DNA from 2 places in the Ornithinibacillus liuyingii genome. Region 1 is predicted to be linked to the other one. Evidence: predicted binding sites of a transcription regulator. Region 1 holds the regulator's gene; the other holds the start of a gene.

Region 1 (3,435 bases):
AAAAGCAGTTCAAGATGGACTTGAAGTATACGGAAAACGAATTGAACTGGTTAATTTCAGAGAACCGGATAAATTACCTTGGGCTAAATTAGAGATTGACGTTGTTATTGATGCGACTGGGAAATTCAAGACAAAAAAAGATGCAGGCTTACATTTAGATGCTGGAGCTAAAAAAGTTGTCATTACAGCACCAGGTAAACAGGTAGATAAAACCATTGTAATGGGGGTAAACCATCATGATTATGATGAATATCATGATGATGTGATCTCGAATGCATCATGTACAACAAACTGTTTGGCCCCTGTGGTGAAAGTGTTAGACGAAAACTTTAAGATTAAGAATGGATTAATGACGACCGTTCATGCCTTTACGAATGACCAAAAAAACCTAGATAATCCACATAAGGATCTTCGTCGTGCACGAGGATGTACACAATCCATAATCCCAACTTCAACAGGTGCTGCTAAAGCATTAGGTGAAGTATTACCACATCTTAAAGGGAAATTACATGGTATGGCACTGCGAGTTCCTACTCCGAATGTGTCGTTAGTCGATTTAGTAGTGGATGTAGAAGAACCTGTTACAACCGAAATCGTAAATCAAGTATTCCGCAATGCTGCTACGAATGAATTAGCAGGAATAATTCAATATAGTGATCAACCATTAGTATCGATTGACTATACGACTTCTGATTATTCAGCAATCATTGATGGGTTATCCACCATGGTAATGGAGGATAATAAAATAAAAGTATTAGCATGGTATGACAATGAATGGGGTTATTCCGCACGAGTCATTGACCTTGTTAACTATGTTGGAAGCTTTATAAAAGCGAAAAATGTATCCGTTTCCTAAATCAATATATTTATGATTAGGAGCTAGGCCATGGCCTAGCTCTATTTGTATGATGACATTATCTTCCGCTTTCAAAGAGGACGAGAATAATAGCCGAGTAATGAGTATGTAGAGGGTGTTCTAATATATTTTTACTAGGGTTAATCTATAAAACATGTTAAAATAAATAGAGTTATAGTATATGGAAACAGAAAAACTAGGAGTGAAAAGCATGTCTTTTGGTAAGAAATTATCACGTTTTTTTTATAATCGAGCTGAAACATCAGATAAACATTGGGATAAGGAATTACAAACCCATTATTATAAAACAACTAAAGACAAAGGGCTTGCTGCATTACAAGATTTAGTTAAACGTTCGAATAAATTCGAGATTAATTCTGTTTCTACTGAGCATGGTGAAATTAGCTTTCATATCGCAAAAGGCAAAAAAGCGTTTATTATTGCAACGGTTATTATGGTACGTCCATATCAAACTGCTATTGATTTTACAGTTTCAACGGAGTCAGCATTACCATTTGACTTCGGCTATAGCTCAAAAGTAATCAAGCAATTATATGAGAATTTAAATAAAGAATTACCATTAATAGATAAAAATTAGATTTTACTGTTAGATGAATGGGGTTTATTAAATGAGATGTTCAAATTGCCAGAATAAGAATACAAAAGTACTGGATTCGCGGCCAATTGAGGAAGGACGTTCTATTCGTAGAAGACGTGAATGTGAGAAATGTGGTTATCGTTTTACAACCTTTGAGCGAATTGAGGAAGTGCCACTTATTGTCGTGAAAAAGGATGGTAATAGACAAGAATTTAGTCGTGAAAAACTAGTTCGTGGGTTAATCAGAGCGTGTGAAAAGAGACCCGTTTCCATTGAACAAATAGAATCGATTGCTTTTGATGTGGAAAAAGCATTAAGGAATACTGGTGCATCTGAAATCGATAGTGAAGAAGTAGGCGAAATGGTAATGGAACGACTATCAACTGTTGATGATGTCGCTTATGTACGATTTGCATCGGTATATCGACAATTTAAAGATATAAATGTTTTCCTTGATGAATTAAAAGATTTAATTCAATCGGATAAAAAGAATTCATAAATGATAGTCAAAACTGTAGAAAGAAGGGTTAAGATGAACATAGGAAAAATATTGCCTGTAGATGGTTATACGGTTGATTTACAAGGTAATTTACCTGTCGATTACACGAAGTCATTAACCCATCTTTATCAACCATTATTAGGTATGAAGGCAGTAATGTTATATCAAACACTTTTACATGAGATAGATTTTCAGGAAGAAGTACCGATTCAAACACACCACACCTTAATGAATTATCTAAATATATCACTTGTTGAGATGTATGAGGAACGACTTAAATTAGAAGGTATAGGTTTGTTAAGAACGTTTGAAGAAGTGACAACGGAGCAGACTGTATTTCACTATATACTTCAAAATCCATTCTCACCTTCTGATTTTTTCCGTGATGCTATGCTTTCTCAGCTTTTATATCATCATGTTGGGAAAGATAAATATACACTTTTAAAATCTCGTTTTATTGGAAAGCAAGATCAACCAAGTGGGAGAAATATAACCGCTTCATTCGGTGATGTCTTTGAAACCATCCATTCTGAACTTACCGTCATGCAAAATGTCAATCGAATCCCTGAAAATACAGGACCACAACTTGATTCGGTTGATTTTTCATGGGTGGAACAAATACTGAAATCAAGAATGATCCCTTATAAACGAGTATTAACTACAGAAAATAAGCGCATTATCAACCAAATGATGCATTTATATGGACTAGCAGAATATGAAGTGGAAAAATGTATTTTATGGGCATTAACAGATGAAAATAGATTAGATATTGAGGAATTTAAAGAAGCTTGCCATGATATTTTCAAAACATCTCGCAGGGAAGCGGCTGTTCAATTAGCTGCAAAAGTTCCGGAACAACCACAAGTAGAATCCACTACTCCAAAGCAGCCAATGTCTAAGGAAGAACAACTCATTCAACAATTAGAGACAATATCACCAAAGCAATTACTAGAAGATTTATCAAGTGGTAATTATGCATCAGAGCAGGATCTAAAAGTAATTCGTGAGATTATGACAACTCAGGGATTACCATCTCCGGTAATGAATGTATTAATTCACTATGTTTTGCTCCAAACTAACATGAAGCTCTCGAAAGCATATTTAGAAAAGATCGCAAGCCACTGGTCACGAGCAAATTTGAAAACCGCTAGAGAAGCTATGATGTTTGCGAAAAAAGAAAAAGAACGTTATCGTATGTCCATAGAGAAAAAGCAACAAAACTATACCAATTATAAGAAGCAAGGATCTAAGACTGAGGTCGTACCAGATTGGTTTAAAGAACGGAAGAAAAAAACGACAGAATCAAATACAGAGACAACCGTTGATTTAGAACGGGAACGGGAGGAAATAGCCTCCTTACTACAACAATACTCGAACAGTTCGAAAAAATAATCAGTACCAAGGATGATTGACACATGAAACCAGTACAATCAACATTAAAAAAATGGATGGATAGAAATGATAACTTCCAGGAGAATTATA
Region 2 (3,435 bases), on a different contig from region 1:
CTACTTGTTGCCCATATGCTTTGGCATTCGTCATGTCATTGGCATTATCAATAAAGAAAATCCCCGGTTCAGCAGAATACGTAGCACAAATATTAATTAAGTTCCATAGCTCTTTAGCTTTAATTCGACGATATACACGAACACCATAGCCCATTTCTTCCCATTTACGCACATCCCCAACATTGTGCCAGTTTTCATTATAATCTTTCATTTCTTCTTCCGTATAATTTTCCACATCAGGGAATTTTAATTCGTAGAACGTATCGTTCTCAACAGCTTCCATGAACTCCTTCGTAATACATACGGAAATATTAGCTCCAGTTAAGAATTCTGGATTGTGAACAGAGTACGTACCACCTGTTCGAAGCTTTTCTTCTGCTTCTTTTAATACTTGGTTCGTAAATCCGCCTTGTCCTGGAATGCTTTTATAATTAAGAATTCCTTGGTAGAGATCTACTTCTGTTTCGGTTAATGGGGTGAATTTAAGCTTTTCCTGTGCGAGCTTTTTAATTTGTTCATCCTCGGTGTTCTCAATCAAATATCGGAGAATTCTAGGATTTTGCATCTTCGAAATAATGAATTCAATAATGTCAGGGTGATTGTCAACTAGCATTATCATTTGAGCACCCCTACGTGATCCACCTTGCTCAACGAGGTGAGTCAATTTAGCAATATCATCCAACCATGATACCGATCCAGATGATTTACCATTAACCCCTCTTGCTAGTGCATTGCGTGGTCGTAATGTCGAGCCGTTCGTTCCGACACCCCCACCTCTACTCATGATTTCCATTACTTGTTTACGGTGTTCTGATATACCTTCGCGAGAGTCTCGAACATATGGCATTACATAACAGTTAAAGTAAGTTACTTCTGTATCTGAACCAGCACCGTACAATACTCTTCCTGCAGGGATAAAGTTTAAATTCGCTAGTTCCTTGTAAAATTTTTCAAAGGATTGTTGACAAAGCTCTTCCGTTGGCTCCACACTTGCTAGCCCTGTAGCATTACGCTTAGCAATTTGTTCATAGAACACTTCTAGAGGCTTATCAATACTATCTAGTCCTCTCTTTACTACCCCTGTTTGTGCTTCTTCCCCGTCTAATACAGAGGTGTAATCTGGTTCTACCTGTACCAATGCCTCATTGTTTACGCGATCGATCGATTTAATAAATCCTAATCCTCTAGCTGGGAATTTGGGATCGGCTTTAACCGTTAAAACGACAAAATCCCCTTCTTTTAATGTCTTTTTTTCTATATCTTTAAAGGAATATCGGTCTAGCATAACAAGTCTAGACACACCTTTATGTAACAATTTCATATCTGGCGTGATTGGGTGTACTTGTGGAAATTGCTTAATATCCTCATTTAGCAAATCCACATTAATGTTCGTTCTTGATTCAACAACCGTAGACATTCTATCTCTCCTTTTGACATAAATGAAATTCTAGTAATCTAGAATTTAATTAGTAATACCATACCATATTTAGTAACAGAATTACAATATCTTGTATTTGCATTTTAACATAACACAATATATGGTAAATTGAGCATATTGTATTAAATTTGTCAACAAACAATAAAAAGCAAAAATCTAAGAAAAACAAAGCTATTGCAAGCAATATTTGTGTAAATCTCCATACACTAACATTTTTTCATATTGCATAAAATAATAGGCTTGTGATAGTGATATATTTTCACTATTTTTCGACATAATAAACATGTAAACCTTCATAGAAAAACTTTGAAAAAAACATAGTTTCCGCCTATAATAAGATAGTACACATGGAAAGACGGGGGATTAATAGATGAAGTATCTTTTATTAGCACTAATCATTATTATCGTAATAGCAGTATTTCGTTACTTTAGACAACGTACTTATTTAAAAACGTTAACAGAAGATCAATTCCGTGAAGGCTATCGTAAAGCACAGCTTATAGATGTAAGAGAGCCTCAAGAATTTAAAAATGGACATATTCTAGGTTCTAGAAATATTCCAGTTACTCAAATGAAGCAGCGTTTGATTGAGATTCGTAAAGATAAGCCAGTATACCTATATTGTCAAAGTGGCGCACGATCAGCAAGAGCCGCACAGCTTCTTCATAAAAAGGGCTATGAGCATATCTACCAATTAAAAGGTGGATTTAAAAAATGGACTGGTAAAGTAAAACAAGGATAAATTTTAACTTAATAGGAATAGAATCACAAATAAAGAAGCTTGGAAAATCCAAGCTTCTTTATTTTTCAGTCATCACTATCTTCTTTCTATTCTTTGCCTAAATAGCATTTTGGACATCTCACCGAATAACGTAGTAAAATTGCCATCTAATACAAGTGTCAGACAAAAGCTTTTAGCTACATTGAAAAAAGAGGCTGGGACAAAACTATTTCTAACATAGGATAAACCGAACATGAAAGTTAGCGCATCAAATCCGCCCCAGAAATATACTTGCGGTTGGTGGGTGGCTGGTGAGCCTCCTTAGAGCTAACGCTCCCCTGGGGTCTCACCAATGCCTTTCCTCCCACAGGAGTCTCCGTATATTTCCGGGGCTAATGTAGTGATGGTTCGTTTTTTATTACCTTGTTTTAGTTTTGTCCCAGCCTCTAATACTATTATTTCTCTTTATAAAAACGTAGTACTGGTTTTCTTGCTGCTGTTGTTTCATCCATACGCTTTACAACAGTGTTATGCGGAGCTTCTTGAACAATCTCAGGATTATTTTCCGCTTCGTCTGCAATTTGTAGCATAGTCTCTATAAATCCATCTAATGTTTCTTTAGACTCTGTTTCTGTAGGCTCTATCATTAAAGCTTCTTCAACATTTAATGGGAAGTAGATGGTTGGCGGATGATAGCCAAAGTCCAACAGACGTTTGGCAATATCTAATGTACGTACACCTAGCTTCTTCTGTTTTCTTCCAGAAAGTACAAATTCATGCTTACAATGTTGAGTATATGGTAAATCATAAGCCTTCTCTAATTTACGCATCATATAATTCGCATTTAATACTGCATACTCACTAACCTTCTTAAGACCCTCTCCACCCATCGTACGGATATACGTATAGGCACGAAGATTGATTCCGAAGTTACCATAGTAAGGTTTTACACGACCAATTGACTGTGGTCGATCATACTCGAACGTGAAGAAATCATCTTGTTTTACAATTAAAGGTTTTGGTAAGAAAGGCTCTAGTTCTGCAGATACCCCAACTGGACCTGAACCAGGACCACCACCGCCATGTGGACCAGTGAATGTTTTGTGTAAATTTAGATGTACAACATCAAATCCCATATCTCCAGGCCGAGCGTAGCCCATTATGGCATTTAAGTTTGCTCCATCATAATATAGTTTACCACCTGCTGCATGAACAATCTCAGCCATTTCAAGAATTTCCGTCTCAAATAATCCAAGTGTATTCGGATTTGTTAGCA

The links. The regulator NrdR, encoded in region 1, represses ribonucleotide reductase genes. The targets are predictions, from matches to a motif close to AACACNATATATNGTGTT.
Region 2: a site for NrdR is predicted at 1,529-1,546, ahead of ACSKT4_RS10775 (vitamin B12-dependent ribonucleotide reductase). Genes of this name have one in related genera too.

What each region holds. Positions count from the first base shown of each region.
Region 1 covers NZ_JBPWOS010000005.1:100,739-104,173, forward strand. The annotation lists gene ACSKT4_RS08165 (glyceraldehyde-3-phosphate dehydrogenase) at 1-856, shown strand, start outside; gene ACSKT4_RS08170 (cytosolic protein) at 1,068-1,454, shown strand; gene nrdR (transcriptional regulator NrdR) at 1,486-1,953, shown strand; gene ACSKT4_RS08180 (replication initiation and membrane attachment family protein) at 1,987-3,345, shown strand; gene dnaI (primosomal protein DnaI) at 3,369-3,435, shown strand, end outside.
Region 2 covers NZ_JBPWOS010000007.1:57,688-61,122, reverse strand. The annotation lists gene ACSKT4_RS10775 (vitamin B12-dependent ribonucleotide reductase) at 1-1,417, opposite strand, end outside; gene ACSKT4_RS10770 (rhodanese-like domain-containing protein) at 1,809-2,180, shown strand; gene gcvPB (aminomethyl-transferring glycine dehydrogenase subunit GcvPB) at 2,615-3,435, opposite strand, start outside.